2 linked regions of the Duganella dendranthematis genome follow. The protein of the gene in region 2 interacts with the protein of the main gene of each other region in a pairwise test. Links are inferred from orthologs where the notes say so. Each region holds a gene or a part of one and is shown on either strand. Other genes may lie near its edges. The genes, in order: kdsB and HH213_RS11015.

What was found.
Region 1: the proteins of HH213_RS11015 (region 2) and kdsB interact in binary tests that used the Escherichia coli proteins (3 or more experiments, as listed by UniProt). The link is inferred for Duganella dendranthematis from one-to-one orthologs.

What each region holds. Positions count from the first base shown.
Region 1 is NZ_CP051684.1:4,203,057-4,211,296, forward strand. The notes cover bases 3,356-6,319. They hold kdsB (3-deoxy-manno-octulosonate cytidylyltransferase), read left to right. Parts: upstream 3,356-4,446; coding sequence 4,447-5,193; downstream 5,194-6,319. Other genes in these bases: lpxK (tetraacyldisaccharide 4'-kinase), read left to right, coding at 3,356-4,288; HH213_RS19280 (Trm112 family protein), read left to right, coding at 4,269-4,445; adk (adenylate kinase), read left to right, coding at 5,370-6,026; HH213_RS19295 (sodium-translocating pyrophosphatase), read left to right, coding at 6,155-6,319. Also shown: xseA (exodeoxyribonuclease VII large subunit), read right to left, coding at 1-948; HH213_RS19265 (MotA/TolQ/ExbB proton channel family protein), read left to right, coding at 2,041-2,646; HH213_RS19270 (ExbD/TolR family protein), read left to right, coding at 2,656-3,090; more of lpxK, read left to right, coding at 3,188-3,355; more of HH213_RS19295, read left to right, coding at 6,320-8,240. UniProt on the Escherichia coli protein: Activates KDO (a required 8-carbon sugar) for incorporation into bacterial lipopolysaccharide in Gram-negative bacteria.
Region 2 is NZ_CP051684.1:2,392,435-2,400,583, reverse strand. The notes cover bases 2,147-5,019. They hold HH213_RS11015 (TetR/AcrR family transcriptional regulator), read right to left. Parts: upstream 3,951-5,019; coding sequence 3,342-3,950; downstream 2,147-3,341. Other genes in these bases: HH213_RS11005 (TetR/AcrR family transcriptional regulator), read right to left, coding at 4,861-5,019; HH213_RS11010 (PhzF family phenazine biosynthesis protein), read right to left, coding at 4,007-4,843; HH213_RS11020 (type 1 glutamine amidotransferase domain-containing protein), read right to left, coding at 2,552-3,232; HH213_RS11025 (alkene reductase), read right to left, coding at 2,147-2,490. Outside these bases: HH213_RS11030 (aldehyde dehydrogenase family protein), read right to left, coding at 1-1,345; more of HH213_RS11025, read right to left, coding at 1,342-2,146; more of HH213_RS11005, read right to left, coding at 5,020-5,463; HH213_RS11000 (inositol monophosphatase family protein), read left to right, coding at 5,518-6,330; HH213_RS10995 (NAD(P)-dependent oxidoreductase), read left to right, coding at 6,327-6,944; map (type I methionyl aminopeptidase), read right to left, coding at 6,981-7,748; HH213_RS10985 (ParD-like family protein), read right to left, coding at 7,745-7,957; HH213_RS10980 (sensor histidine kinase), read left to right, coding at 8,103-8,149. UniProt on the Escherichia coli protein: Involved in response to both electrophiles and reactive chlorine species (RCS). Represses the transcription of the nemRA-gloA operon by binding to the NemR box.

The sequences.
Region 1 (8,240 bases), 1.8 Mb from region 2 along the record:
CTGCGCGCTCGGGTTCAACAGGCGGCGCGTGTAGCCATCCAGCGTCTGCTCCGCATCGTTGACGGCGCGGCGCATGGCGCGGCGAATATCAATCACGTCGGCCTTCAGCGAGCCGATCCAGTCCGCGCGCGGTGTCACCGCCAGTTCCGCCGCCGCCGTTGGCGTGGCGGCGCGCAAGTCGGCCGCAAAATCGCAGATCGTAAAATCTGTCTCGTGGCCGACGCCGGAAATCACCGGCATGCGGCAATTGGCCACCGCGTACGCCACTTCCTCGTCATTGAACGACCACAAATCCTCGATGCTGCCGCCGCCCCGGCACACAATCAGCACATCGCAGTCGGCGCGCAGCGAGGCCGTATCGATGGCCGCCGCGATCTTCTCTCCCGCCAGCTGGCCCTGCACCGGCGTTGGATACAGCACCACCTGCACATGCGGTGCGCGCCGTTTCAGCGCGGTCAGCACATCACGCAGCGCCGCCGCCTGCGGACTGGTGACGATGCCCACCGTGCGCGGGAACATCGGTAGCGCGCGCTTGCGGTCCGCATGGAACAGGCCGGCCGCATCGAGCTTTTCTTTCAGCCGCTGGAAGGCCTCGAACAGCGAGCCAACCCCGGCGCGGCGGATGCCCTCCACATTGATCTGGTAATCGCCGCGTGCGCCGTACAGCGTGACCAGCGCGCGCACCTCGACCTTGTCGCCCTCGCGCGGAATGAAGTCGGCATATTGCGCGCGGCCGCGGAACATCACGGCGCGCACCTGCGCGCCGGTATCTTTCAGCGTGAAGTACCAGTGGCCCGATGCCGCTTTGGTGAAGTTGGAGACTTCACCCGAGATCCAGGTCAGTGGAAAAGTGCGTTCCAGCAGCCGCGCCACCGCCTGGTTCAGCGCGCTGACGGTGATGACCGGGGCGCCGGTCGGGGCGGAATCGTTACTGTCGTCGGGCGTCATAAATTTCAAAAGTGGAAACTATCCACACTATGTGAGATTGGTCACACAGCGGTCACAGAGCATCTAAAGCGGTAGGTATTATAGATAAATGCCTGATTTTAAAGGGGAAACATTTGTGCCGTATTTGCGTGCACAGAGGAAAAACCCTTACGGATCAAGCACTTTGCCATTACCCATGGTGGTTACACACAAAGTTATCCACAAAAGATGTGTGAAACTTCAGTGACCGATAGCCTTTTTCTTGTTGTTGATTTTATCATGCTTAAAATTTGCGCACGGAAATTATATTGTGACGAATCAATGACTTAAGGTTGGCGATGCACGGTTTCACACACTTTTATCCACAGAATTTGTGCAAAACTCTGTAGTTGTCCCGGATTTGCGTGGGGAAGTGAATATCCCGAACGGACAGGTGACAGGCGTTTCCGGCCCATCGGACCCCCACCAAATGCCGTGCTAGATTTTTACGCATGGCAATAAAATTATTACGAATCAATGACTTGGATTTGTAACTTGCGCCTTGCTAACAATCTTATCCACATAAAATGTGCAGAAGTGCACAGTTGGCGGCGATAGTTGAAAGCGATTGATCGCTTTCCTGTCCGGGTCGGTGGATAAGCTCGTTTTGGCCCCGAAAACAGGCCGAAAACAGCTCGCTGCTACATTTTTACTCACGGCAAAAAATCCCTTTGAAATCAATGACATTTCTCCTTATGGGACAGCTTGCGCACAATCTTTTCCACAGTTAATGTGGGGAAGTGCACAGGCTGTTTTCCCCGCCAAAAGCATGCGTTATTTTTGCGCAAGGTATAAATAACGTTATAAATCAAATAGTTAGTTAGAGCGGGTGTTCTTTGCTCACAACGTTGTCCACAGAATGTGGGCATAACTGTGATTAACTGTGCGCGCCTGCGTGATTTTTAAGCGTAGTAACTATTTCCTTGTGGATCAACCACTTAGGACGTAAGCGATGGTCTTGCACACATCATTGTCCACAGAAAATGTTGAGAACTCCGCCAGACACTTGCTGAGTTTCGCCCAACACGATACATTGCGCCATTCAAGTATCGATTTTCTACACAGGAGTTCGTTTTGCTCGCCATATTCCAAGCTGCAGGTTGGCCTATCTGGTTATTGTTGATTGCTTCCATCGTCGCAACCGCCCTGATCATCGAACGCTTGCTGTATCTGCGCCGCAGCAAGATCCTGCCGAAGAAGTTGCTGGACGAAGTAGTGCAGGTCTACCGCAGCAACCACATCACTCCCGACATCATCGACAAGCTGGAAAAAAGTTCGCCGCTGGGCATCGTGCTGTCGTCGGCGTTGCGCAATGTGGACGCGCCGCGCGATGTGATGAAGGAATCCATCGAAGAGGCGGGCAGCGGCGTGGCGCACACGCTGGAACGCTTTTTGACCACGCTGGGCACCATCGCCACGCTGGCGCCGCTGATGGGCCTGTTCGGTACGGTGGTCGGCATGATCGAGATCTTCGGTTCGCAGAACACGGCCGGTTCCAATCCGGCGGCGCTGGCGCACGGCATCTCGGTGGCCTTGTACAACACCGGCTTCGGCCTGGCGATCGCGATGCCGACGCTGGTGTTCTACCGCCACTTCCGCGCGCTGGTGGATAGCTTCATCATCGACATGGAACAGCAGGCGGTGAAGTTTGTCGACATTGTTCACAGCAAGCGCAAGTAAGGACGGATCATGAATTTCCGCAAAGGCCAGCGCCGCGAGGATCCGGAGATCAACCTGATCCCGTTTATCGACGTGCTGCTGGTGATCCTGATTTTCCTGATGGTCAGCACGACCTACAGCAAGTTCACCGAATTGCAGATCACGCTGCCGACTGCCGACGCACAGAAGGCCACCGACAAGCCGTTCGAGCTGAACGTCACGGTGGACGCCAAGGGCAACTACACCATCAACGGTGAGCCGGTCTCGTTCCGTGATGTGAACGGCTTTGCGCAAGCGATGCGCGAGGCGGCGAGCAAGGGCGGCGACGCCGGCAAGTCGCCGGTGGTGATCGTCAATGCCGACCAGTTCGCCATGCATCAGATGGTCATCAATGTGATGGAAGCGGCGCGCATTGCCGGCTATGAAAAATTGACCTTTGCCGCGCAAACCGGTGGCACGAAATAACCGTCATTCCCGCGCAGGCGGGAATCCATAGAACGCTCACCCTGGACGCTCAGCATGGGTTCCCGCTTGTGCGGGAACGACGTGCGGGCGAAATCGCTTGTCTGATCCTCATCCTTCTTCCCTTGAATCGACGCTGACCCGCAACTGGCTGCGGCGTGGGCCGCTGGCGTGTGCGTTGTGGCCGGTGTCGCTGCTGTTCCGCGCGCTGAGCGGGCTGAGAGTAGTCTTGTTCAAGGCCGGCGTGCTGAAATCGACGCGGTTGCCGGTGCCGGTGGTGGTGGTGGGGAATATCTACATCGGTGGCACCGGCAAGACGCCGTTGACCATCTGGCTGGTGCAGGCGCTGCAGGCGGCGGGCATGCGGCCAGGGGTGATTTCGCGCGGCTTTGGCAGTTCGGAAGAAGGCGCGCGCGAAGTCACCGCAGCCTCGACGCCGGCGCAGGTGGGCGATGAGCCCTTGCTGATCAAGCAGCGTACCGGTGCGCCGGTGATGGTGGGACGCGACCGTGCCGCCACCGGGCTGGCGCTGCTGGCCGCGCATCCCGAGGTGAATATCCTGCTGACCGACGACGGCTTGCAGCACTACAAGCTGCAACGCGACGTGGAAATCATTCTGTTTGACGGCCGTGGAGCAGGCAATGGCTGGCTGCTGCCGGCCGGGCCGCTGCGCGAACCGGTCAGCCGCCGGCGCGATTTTACAGTCATTAACACGCCGCAGCTGACCGATACGCTGGTTCGCGCGGTGGACCCCGGCACGGCGGGGTCTGAACCGGTGCGGGGTCAGACCCCATATGCGCGGACGGCGGCGATTCAGATGACGCTGGTGGGGGAATACGCCGAGCAACTCCGGGACCGAACCCAGCGCAAGCCGCTGACAGAACTCGCCGCGCACCCCGAGCTGCGCATCGTCGCCGCCGCCGGTATCGGCAATCCGTCCCGTTTCTTTGGCATGCTGAAAGGCGCCGGCCTGCACGTCATTGAACTGCCACTGCCCGACCATCACGACTTCCAGGACCGTCCATTTGCCGCACTCAATGCTGACCTGATCTTGATGACGGAGAAGGATGCAGTAAAATGTGCGCAAATTGAAGAACTCAGAGACGACCCCCGCTTGTGGGTCGTCCCGGTAACAGCGCGCATCGACCGCGCGCTGGCCGACCAAATTGTGGAGAAATGTCGTGGACGCTCGATTGCTTGATATCCTGGTATGCCCGGTCTGCAAAGGCCCTCTGGAGTACGATAAAAAAGCCCAGGAAATGATTTGCAAAGGCGACCGCCTGGCTTATCCGATCCGTGACGGCATCCCCATCATGTGGGCCGACGAGGCGCGCACCTTGCAGGACAAGGCCGAATAACGTGTCTTTCATCGTCATCATTCCGGCCCGCCTGGCTTCGACCCGTCTGCCGAACAAGCCGCTGGCCGACCTCGGCGGCAAGCCGATGGTGGTGCGCGTCGCCGAACGCGCTCAGCAATCCGGCGCGTCGCGCATCATCGTCGCCACCGATCATCCCGACATCCAGGCCGCTTGCCAGCAGCACGGCGTGGAAGTGTGCATGACCCGCGCCGACCATCCGTCCGGCACCGACCGCATCGCCGAAGTGGCGCGCGCGCTCAACCTGCCGGCCGACGCTGTCATCGTCAACCTGCAAGGCGACGAGCCGCTGATCGACCCGACGCTGCTGCAAGCGGCGGCCGCCCGCATTGGCGCCGAGGTGCCGATGTCGACCTGCGCCCATCCGTTGCACGACGTGGCCGACGCCTTCAATCCCAACGTGGTGAAGGTGGTGCTGGACAAGGCCGGCCGGGCTTTATATTTCTCGCGCGCGACCATACCGTGGAACCGCGACGCGTTTGCGCAGTCCAAGGAGACGCTGCCGGCCGGTTACGTGCCGCTGCGTCACATCGGGCTGTACGCCTACCGCAACGACTTCCTGCAAGCCTACCCGGCGCTGCAAGTGTCGCCGCTGGAATCGATCGAAGCGCTGGAGCAGTTGCGCGTGTTGTGGCACGGTTATCCGATCGCCGTGCACGTGACCGATGCGGCCCCGGCGCCGGGCGTCGATACGCCGGAAGACCTGGAGCGCGTGCGCCAGTACTATTGATTTATATCAAATACCCGTCAGTCGCCCGTCAGCTACCCCTGATATAACTAGCTTAACTGTGCGATATTCATACGGTATATCGGGGCGTTAGTGGCGTTCAAACTAAGTTTTGTGGTAAGTTTCGTACGATCCGATACTTACTAACCATACCAATATCTGTTTTTTAGGAATTTTTCATGCGTCTTATTCTTTTAGGAGCACCAGGTGCCGGCAAAGGCACTCAGGCTAACTTCATCAAAGAAAAATATAACATCCCGCAAATCTCCACCGGCGACATGCTGCGCGCGGCCATCAAGGCTGGCACGGAGCTGGGCCTGGCGGCCAAAAAGGTGATGGACACGGGTGGTCTGGTATCGGATGACATCATCATCGGCCTGGTCAAGGACCGTCTGGCGCAGCCAGACTGCGCCCAGGGCTACCTGTTCGACGGCTTCCCGCGCACCGTCGCCCAGGCTGACGCCATGAAAGACAGCGGCGTGGCGGTGGACTACGTGCTGGAAATCGCCGTGCCGGACGAGTCGATCATCGAGCGTATCGATGGCCGCCGCTGCCACCCAGGTTCGGGCCGCGTCTACCACGTCAAATTCAACCCGCCTAAAGTCGAAGGTAAGGACGATGTCACCGGCGAAGACCTGGTGCAGCGCGACGACGACAAGGCGGAAGTGGTTAAGAAACGTCTGGACGTGTATCACAACCAGACCGAAGTGCTGCTGGGTTACTACAATGATTGGGCCCAGTCGGGCCAGGCCGGCGCACCGAAATATCGCCGCATCGAGGGCGTCGGCCCGGTGGATGAAATTCGCGATGCAGCGTTTGCCGCGCTGTCGAAATAAGCGGTAAAGTAGAGCGGACCGATGGTCCGCTTTTTTTTCGCCAGTGCCATCCTGAATTTTTGAAGTTTTGCAGTTCGCACGTGAAGTGTGGTTTGTAGGCTTACTCCAACAAAAATAAAGGGGACAATATGGCAACCAGCTTATGGTTTGCAGTGGCCTGCGGCATTCTCGCCGTGGCGTACGGACTCTGGTCGCGCAGCTGGATTTTGCGACAGGATGCGGGCAATCCGCGCATGCAGGAAATCGCGCTGGCGATCCAGCAAGGCGCCGCCGCCTATCTGGCGCGCCAATACCGCACCATCGCCATCGTCGGCGTGGTGCTGCTGATCCTCCTGGGAGTTTTTCGAGACGTCAATACCGCGATCGGTTTCCTGATCGGCGCGGTGCTGTCCGGCGCCTGCGGCTTCATCGGCATGAACGTGTCGGTGCGGGCCAATGTGCGCACCGCGCAGGCCGCCACCAAGGGCATGAACGAGGCGCTCGACGTGGCCTTCAAGGGCGGCGCCATCACCGGCATGCTGGTGGTGGGACTGGGCCTGCTCGGCGTGGTGCTGTTCTATCTGTTCCTGGTGGCGGGGCTGGCGCCCGGCTACGATCTGCACCGGATTATCGAGCCGCTGATCGGGCTGGCGTTTGGCGCGTCGCTGATTTCGATCTTTGCGCGGCTGGGCGGCGGTATCTTCACCAAGGGCGCCGACGTTGGCGCCGATCTGGTCGGCAAGGTGGAGGCCGGGATTCCGGAGGACGATCCGCGCAACCCGGCGGTGATTGCCGATAACGTCGGCGACAACGTCGGCGATTGCGCCGGCATGGCGGCCGACCTGTTTGAAACCTATGTGGTGACCTTGATCGCCACCATGCTGCTCGGCGCGCTGCTGATGGGAGGGGCTGGCACCGCGGCGGTGGTGTATCCGTTGCTGCTGGGGGCGGTGTCCATCATCGCGTCCATCATCGGCTGCTCGATGGTCAAGGCCAAGCCGGGCAAGAAGATCATGTCGGCGCTGTACACCGGGCTGTGGTGGGCGGCCGGGCTGTCGCTGATCGGCTTCGTGGTGGTGACCTGGCAGCTGTGGCCGGACCAGACGATGCGCATCCGCATGATCGGCTGCACCGTGGTCGGCATCGTGCTGACCGGATTGATGGTCTACATCACCGAGTATTACACCGGCACCGACTTTCATCCGGTTAAGCACATCGCACAGGCATCGACCACCGGTCACGGCACCAACATCATCGCCGGCCTGGGCGTGTCGATGAAGTCGACCGCGTGGCCGGTGCTGGCGGTGTGCGCAGCGATTCTGGTCTCTTACCAGCTGGGGCAGCTGTACGGGGTGGCGATTGCCGCCACCTCGATGTTGTCGATGGCCGGTATTGTGGTGGCGCTGGATGCCTACGGTCCGATCACCGATAACGCCGGGGGCATCGCCGAAATGGCGGGCATGCCGGAATCGGTGCGCGCCATTACCGATCCGCTGGATGCGGTGGGCAATACCACCAAGGCCGTCACCAAGGGCTATGCGATCGGCTCGGCCGGGCTGGCGGCGCTGGTACTGTTTGCCGATTACACCCACGCGCTGGAATCGGCCGGACGCGCGATCACGTTTGATCTTTCGAATCCGATGGTCATCGTCGGCCTGATCATCGGCGGCCTGATTCCGTATCTGTTCGGAGCCATGGCGATGGAAGCGGTGGGGCGCGCGGCCGGCGCGGTGGTGGTGGAGGTGCGCCGCCAGTTCCGCGACATCAAGGGCATCATGGAAGGCACAGCCAAGCCGGAGTACGACAAGGCGGTCGATATGCTGACCGCGTCGGCGATCAAGGAAATGATCGTGCCGTCGCTGCTGCCGGTGGTGGTGCCGATTCTGGTCGGCATGCTGCTGGGTTCGGCCGCGTTGGGCGGCATGTTGATGGGCACCATCGTCACCGGCCTGTTCGTGGCGATTTCCATGACTACCGGCGGCGGCGCCTGGGACAACGCCAAGAAATACATCGAAGACGGCCACCACGGCGGCAAGGGCTCGGACGCACACAAGGCAGCCGTGACCGGCGACACGGTCGGCGATCCGTACAAGGACACTGCCGGGCCGGCGGTTAATCCGCTGATCAAGATCATCAATATCGTGGCCTTGCTGCTGGTGCCGTTGTTGCCTGCGACCGGCTGGCTGGCGGTGTCCGTGCCGGCGCCGATACCAGTGATTGTGCCGGCGCCGAACG
Region 2 (8,149 bases):
GGCCGCCGAACGGGATGTCCACACCTTGCGTATGGATTTCGTTGACCCACACCATGCCGGTCTCCAGACGGTTTGCCACGGCCACGGCGGCCTTGGTATCGCGTCCCCATACCGAACCGCCCAGGCCGTACGGACTGTTGTTGGCGCGCGCGATGACATCCTCGACGTCGTCGTAGACGATGATCGGCACGATCGGTGCGAACTGTTCTTCCTGCACGATCTTGGCGTCCTCAGGCGGATTGTCGACCACGGTGACGGGAATGAAGTAGCCGGGACGGCTGTCATCGATTTCGCCGCCCAGCACCACCTTCTGGCCGTTGGCTTTGATGTCGTCGAGGAAGGTGCGGACTTTATCGAACTGCATCTTGTTTTGCACCGGGCCGACCGTCACGGCAGGGTCGAGGCCATCGCCCATTTTTTGCAATTTGGCGTAGTCGACAAACGCTGCGACGAATTCCTGGTGGAACGAGCGGTGGATGTACAGGCGCTTGATGCCCACGCACCACTGGCCCGAGTTGCCGATGGCGCCCCAGAACAATTGCGGAATGGCGGCCTGCCAGTCGGCGTCCGGCAACACAATGGCAGCGTCGTTGCCGCCCAGTTCCAGCGTCAGGCGCTTCATGGTGCCGGCGGCGGAACGGATCACGTGCTTGCCGGTTTCGGTCGAGCCGGTAAAGCTGATCTTGGCGATGTCCGCATGCGCCGTCAGCTGCGGGCCGAGTTCGTTCCCGCCCGCAACCACGGACAACACGCCCGGCGGCAGCACGGATTGCGCGATCTGGCCGAAGCGCAGCGTCGACAGCGGCGTGAACGGCGACGGTTTGATCACCATGGTGTTACCGGTAATCAGCGCCGGCGCGACTTTCCACAAAGCCAGCAGCACCGGGAAATTCCACGGCGTGATGGCGCCGATTACACCCAGCGGCGTGTGATGCAGCTCGACCACGTGGGCATCGGTTTCCTCGACGATTTCCACCGGCAGGCGGCGCGCGGCAATCTGGCGTATCCACGAAATCGACTGGTCGACCTCGGGTTCGGACATGGTCTTCAGCGGTTTGCCTTGCTCCAGCGTCAACAGCCGCGCCAGCTCGTCGCGATGTACTTGCAGCGCATCCGCATAGGCATTCAGATAGGACTGGCGCTCTTCGTAGCTCAGTTGCGACCAGCTCTTGAAGGCGGTCTTGGCGGCGGCGATCGCCTCCTCCAGCTGTTCCGCGCTGGCGGCCGGCGCCTGTGCCAGCACTGCGCCGGTGGCCGGGTTGAACACGTCAAACGATGCTGCGGACGTCGCCAGCTTGCCGGCGATGCTTTGGTAGTAAGGACCGTCAAAAATGTTTTTGTTCATGGTGAGACCTCTTCGTTGTTGGTTGCTGCAAACACGGGGTAATCGGTAAATCCTTGCGCGCCGCCGCCATACAGCGACGCCGCGGCGAGTGGGTTGAGCGGCCAGCCGTTGGCGATGCGCGCCGGCAGGTCGGGGTTGGCGATGAACGGGCGGCCGAAGGCGATCAGATCGGCCAGTTGGGCTTCGATCAGGCGCGCGCCGCGTTCGGCGGTATAGCGGCCGGCGTACAGAATGTGTCCGCTAAAAGTGCTGCGCACGTCGCGGCGGAAGGCTTCCGGCAGATCGGGGGCGTTGTCCCAGTCCGCTTCCGCAATCGACAGATAACCAACGCCGGCCTGCTCCAGAATCTTGATGGCTTCGATGTAGGTGGTGTGCGGATCGTCTTCGACCAGGCCGATGTAGACGCGGTCCTGATCGGTGCCGGTGAACAGCGGCGTAAAGCGCACGCCCAGCCGTTCCGGGCCCACCACGGCGGCCACGGCCTGCACGATTTCGCGCAGGAAACGCAGCCGGTTGTGCAATGACCCGCCATATTCATCGGTGCGCTGATTGGCGTGCGCCGAAATAAACTGGTTGACCAGGTAGCCATTGGCGGCATGGATTTCGACACCATCAAAGCCGGCGTCGAGCGCGTTCTGCGCTGCCTGTGCATACAGCGCGACCAGTTGCTGGATATCGTCGCGGCTCAGTTCGCGCGGCATTGATGGTTCCACCAAAGTGCCCGCGCCGTCCGAGGTTGCGATAAACGCCTTCACTTTTTGCGCTTGGATGGCGGACGGCGCAATCGGCGCCTGGCCATCCGGCTGCAAGGCCGTGTGCGACACGCGGCCCACATGCCACAGTTGCGCGAAGATGATGCCGCCCTCCGCGTGCACGGCGTCGGTGACCTTGCGCCAGCCGGCGATTTGTTCCTGGCTGTAGATGCCCGGCGTCCAGGCGTAACCTTGGCCGCGTGGTTCGATCTGCGCGCCTTCGCTGACCATCAAGCCGGCGCTGGCCCGTTGCCGGTAGTACAGCGCCATCAGATCGGTCGGTACATCGCCGGGCTGGGCGGCGCGTTGGCGCGTGAGCGGCGGCAGGACGATGCGATTTTTGAGGATATGCCGCCCCATGGTGGTCGGCGTCAGCAGTGCTTGGTGGTTCATCATTTACCTCGGTAGTAGGCGGGCTTGCCGGCGCGGTCGATCACCGCGCCGGCACAGCGGGTCAGGCGATTTGCTTGAGCAGCAGGGCTGCGGCAGCGGACGACGAGGCCGGGTTCTGGCCGGTGATCAGCAGGCCGTCGCTGACGACATACGAGCCCCAGTCCGGACCTTGCGAATACACGCCGCCGTTGGCCTTCAGGACGTCCTCCACCAGGAACGGCACCACATTGGTCAGGCCGACAGCTTCCTCTTCGGTATTGGTGAAACCGGTCACTTTCTTGCCTTCGACCAGCGGACGGCCGGCCGGCGTTTTGACGTGACGCAGCACACCTGGCGCATGGCAGACCAGCGCCACCGGCTTGTTGGCGGCCAGGAAGGATTCGATTAGCTGGATGGAGTTCTTGTCTTCCGCCAGATCCCACAGCGGGCCGTGGCCGCCTGGGTAAAACACGGTGTCGAAATCGGCCTGATTGACCGAGTCCAGACGCACGGTGGCGGCCAGTTGCGCGGTCGCGGCGGCGTCTTGCTCGAAGCGGCGCGTCAGATCGGTCTGGAACGACGGCTCATTGCTTTTCGGGTCCAGCGGCGGCTGGCCGCCCAGTGGCGAAGCCAGCACCACTTCGACGCCGGCATCCTTGAAGGTGTAGTACGGCGCGGCCAGCTCTTCCAGCCAGAAGCCGGTTTTACGGCCGGTGTCGCCCAATTGGTCGTGCGAGGTCAGAACCATCAAAACTTTTTTCATGATATTTCTCCAGAGGTAAGTAAAGGTAAATAAGCTGCTACTATTAGACCAGTCGTCTATAACTGGGGCAAAAAAAAGCATTTCGTGTGAAATGCGTGTCATCGTTCCCTTAGTGCTGGGGCAGATGAAGGATTTGGTGCGTGGTGTTCATTGCGGTCGTGAATGGCGCAACGTCGCGTTCAATCTTGACCATGACGCTGGTGCCCAGCCACAACTGATACAGGCTGTGTGCGGTGCTGTCGGCATCGGCGGCGATGCTCAGCGAGCCTTCAGCCACCCCTGCTTCGATCGCGGCTGCCAGCCGGCGCACAATGCCGCTGGTGCCGCGCTTGATCGACAGGCGCATCGCTTCCGACAAGTCCGCCACTTCGGCCGCCATTTTCACGGCCAGGCATTTGCCTTGGCAATCGAAAAACGACTGCGTCTGACGCCAGACTTCAAAGTAGCTGATCAGGCGCTGGGCCATGTTCATGCCGGGCTGCGCCAGCGTCACATCCAGCTCTGCCAGATAGTCATCGAAATAGGTGTCGAGTAGCGCTTCGCCGAACGCGTCCTTCGAACCAAAGTAATGGTAGAACGATCCCTTGGGCACACCGGCGCCGGTCAGGATTTCATTCAACCCGACCGCCGAGAAGCCTTTCCCAGCCATCAGGCGTTGGCCCGTGGCGAGAATGGTCGCTCGTACATCGTTGGTTTCGGAAGTGGTTGTCGTGTTCATGGACTTCACTATAAACACAATTAGACTAGTCGTCTAGTAAAATCTCAGAAATATTTTCAGCAATTGATTTGACCATCGATGATGGTGACGGACTGGCCGTAGATCCATGGCTCGTCGTTTTCATAGACCACCGTGACCCGGCCATCGCGGCCGAGTGCAGTACCCTGGCGCACGCGGTAGCCCTCGCCGGGCTGCAAGCGAGCGATGCAGGCGTTGGCGCTGCCGGTTACCGGGTCTTCCAGCAACAGGCCGTTTTCCAGCAGGAAGGCGCGCACCTCGTAATCGGCCGGGCCACCGGTGGCGTGCGGGGCGTAGAGGGCGACGCCGTTGCAGCGGGTTAGCTGCATCAATTCATCCAGCGCCGAGGCATCTGGTGCGACCGATAGACACTCGGCCACCGTTTCCAGACGAACGATCAGCCAGCAGATGCCCATGTCGGCCGCCACCGGCGCATGCCTTGGCGCGACGCCCAAGGCGCGGTGCAGCAGCGGCAACTGGGCAGCGTTCATCTCCTCAAACCGCGCTGGTGGCGCGCGGAATCCCAACGCGCCGTCATCGGCAATACGCACCGGCACCAGTCCGACACCGCACTCCTGAATCAGCACGCCTGGCGTCTTCGGCTGCCGCCCGGCCTGCAACAGCGCATAGGCCGTGCCCAAGGTGGGATGGCCGGCAAACGGAAATTCTTCCTGCGTGGTGAAGATGCGCGCCCGGTAATCGGCGGCGGGATCGGTGGGCGGCAGCACAAAGGTGGTTTCGGACAAATTGGTCCAGCGCGCAATCGCCTGCATCTGATCACTACTGAGTCCGTCGGCATCGAGGATGACGGCCAGCGGATTGCCTTGAAACGGAACGGCGGAGAAAACGTCTACCTGTTTGAAACCACGGGACATACCAGTTCCTTAAGTCGTTACAACACGCTGAGGTAGCCGCGCACGGCGCCACCAATTCGTTCCACCAGCTGCGCCGGCTCAACGTTGCCACGGCGTCCGGCGGCATCGGTGAGCGCGCTGATCAGCTCCATCAGGTCTTCCGCCACCAGCTCCGGCGCGGCTGCATCGCGGCCGAGAAACTCAACCAGCGCCGCGCGCATCGTCATCCGGTTGCCGGACGGCGGCATTATTGCAGACAAACGATGCTGCTCAAAATCGAGCAAGGCCGCCAGCGCTGGCCGGCGTAATTGATGGCGCACCGCGACCTCGATCAGCTGCTGCAAGGCCGCCTGGCGGTCAGCCAGCTTGAGCGCCTGCATCGCCTCATCGACCACCCGCGCCATCTCGCGCTCGATCAGCGCGACCGTCACCGCATCCTTGGTTGGAAAGTATTGATACAGCGAGCCGATGCTGACGCCCGCCTTGGCGGCGATGGCGTTGGTTGTGTATCCCTCAAGTCCGTGCCGCTCCAGAATGTGAGCAGCCGCCGTCAAGATGGCTTCAACGGTTTGCGCGGAACGGGGCTGGGACGGGGCTTTGCGGGGTTGCAAGCGGGCCGGTTTGGAATGCGAGTTGTTCATGTGAGCTAATGCTCATATCATTTTTACTCCCCGTCAAGCGAAATCGAGACCCCAATGAACCCCATGAATCATCCGGACTTTGACCTGCTTCAGCAGGTAGTCCAGGCAGTGCAGTCGGCCGGCCAGGCCGTGCTGGCGCGCTTCAGCGCAGACGCCCGTCCGCGCGACAGAAACGACATCGGCAACCTGATCGCCGCCAACGACACCATCTCCCGCGATATCTTGCGGCCCGCGTTATCGGCCGCCTGCGCTGACGCGCGCTGGGACGACGATGAGGCCGGTGCAGGCGCCTTGCCGCCCGGCGCATGGTGGGTTACCGACCCGGTCGAGGGTGCCATCAACCATATCCACGGCCTGCCTGACTGGGGCGTTACGGCGACGCTGGTGCGCGACAACCTGCCGGTGCTGACCGCAGTGCATCTGCCCTTGAGCGGCGATACCTATACCGCCCTGCGCGGCGGCGGCGCCTGGCTGAATGGCATCCGTCTGCACGTCTCCGGCAAGACCGAACTGAACGCCGCCATGGTAGGCACCGGCCAGGCGGTGCCGGATGAAGGCAGCGCGGTCTATCAGCGCACGGGCAGCTCGGTGACCGCCATGCTGGAAGCGGCGCTGGTGGTGCGCGTCTCAGTTCCCGCCACCTTGCAGCTGGTGCAGGTGGCGGCTGGCCGTCAGGACTTGTTCTGGCAATACAGCCAGGTGCGTTCCGGCCTGGTGGCCGGCGCCCTGCTGGTGGCGGAAGCCGGCGGCAGCGTAACCGATCTGGACGGCACACCGTGGCATTTGGACAGCAGCGGTTTTCTCGCCGGCGCGCCGGCATTGATGGCCTCAGCCGTTACCATTCTCGCCGGAGAGGATGCGCGATGAAACTTGCTATTTTTGGCGCCTCCGGCGCGACCGGACGACTGCTGGTCGAACAGGCATTGGCTGCCGGACACGACGTCACTGTACTGCTGCGCAGCGCCGGCAGCTTGCCGTTGGATGACGTTCGTGTGCAGCGGATTGTCGGTCAACTGGATCAGCCTGATGCGGTAGCCGCCGTGGTGCAAGGCGCCGATGCCGTGATCAGCGTCCTGGGTGTCCGCAAGGGCGGTGCGCTGACGGTTTGCACGGACGGCATCCGCAGTATGTTGCAAGCCATGCAGCACACCGGCACACAACGTCTGATAGCGCTCAGCGCCTACGGCGCATCAGAAACGCGAGATCACTCGTGGTTCATCCGCCTGGTGCGCAAGATCATCCGCGAAAAAATGCGCGACAAGGATGCCATGGAAAAACTGGTACGCGCCAGCACCACCGACTGGACCCTGGTCCGCCCTCCCGCGCTGACCAACGGCGCAGCCACAGGCGCCTACCGCGCCAGCACCAGCTTGAAGCCGGGCATTACCGGCAGACTGTCGAGAGCCGATCTGGCGGGCTTTATGTTGAGCGTGGCGGAACGCGGAGACTTTCTTTACCAGGCCCCTGTGGTTTCCATTTGAGTTGGCACTGAAGATGCAGCAAATTCGCCGAACAGCTCAGTGCAGCGCCCGCTCATCGGGCCGTAGCGTCAGCACCTGCACGCCGGTGCGGGTGACTGCGACCGTGTGCTCAAACTGCGCCGATAGTTTGCCGTCGTCGGTGACCACGGTCCAGCCGTCGTCCTTGGTGTGCACGGCGCGGCCGCCCTGGTTGAGCATCGGCTCGATGGTGAACACCATGCCTTCGCGCAGCACCAGGCCCGTCTTCGGTTTGCCCCAGTGCAGCACCTGCGGTGCTTCGTGCATTTCGCGGCCGATGCCATGGCCGCAGTATTCGCGCACCACGCTGTAGCCGTTGCGGCTGGCATGGCGGGCGATGGCGTGGCCGATGTCGCCCAAGTGCGCACCCGGCCGCACGGTGTGTATGCCCATCCACAGCGCTTCATAGGTCACCTGCACCAGCTTGCGGGCGGCCGATGAGACGACGCCGACCAGATAGGTTTTGCTGGAATCGGCGATGTAGCCGTTTTTCTCCAGCGTGATGTCGAAGTTGACGATATCGCCGTCCTGCAAGATCTCGCTGGCCGAGGGCACGCCGTGGCATACCACGCTGTTGCGCGAGGCGTTCAGCGCATAGGCGTAGCCGTACTGGCCCTTGCTGGCCGGTCGCGCCTGCAAGTCGTCGACGATGTAGCGGTCGACCAGGTCGTTCACCGCCATGGTCGACATGCCGATCAGGTTCAACTGGTCGAGATGGCTGAACACGCCGGCCAGCAGCCGTCCCGATTCCGCCATCAGCGCGATTTCCTGCGGCCGCTTGGTCATGATGAGACCGTCCTCAATACTTGCGCATCGACCCCGGCGGCGCGCAGTTCGCGGCTGACGATGTCGTTGAACGACTGCGTCGGATTCATTTCGCACAGCATGCCGATCTTGATCCAGAACGCCGCCTGCGCGTTGATCGAGCGGCAGGCCACCGCGCTGGCTTTGCGCAGCTGGTCGTGCAGCTCGTCGTCGATGTTCACAATACCCATAATTACCTCATATACGAAACGTATACGAAGTATATAGTCGGCTTGATACGCTGCGCAAGCGCAATTTCATGTAAATCCGTATAAATTGCATAACAATAGTCAGCCGTGAAACGCTAAAATACAAGGTCTCCTTTTAGATATACGCATGCCTTTACGAGCCGCCTTCCATGTGTTGCGACTGATTCTGCCGGC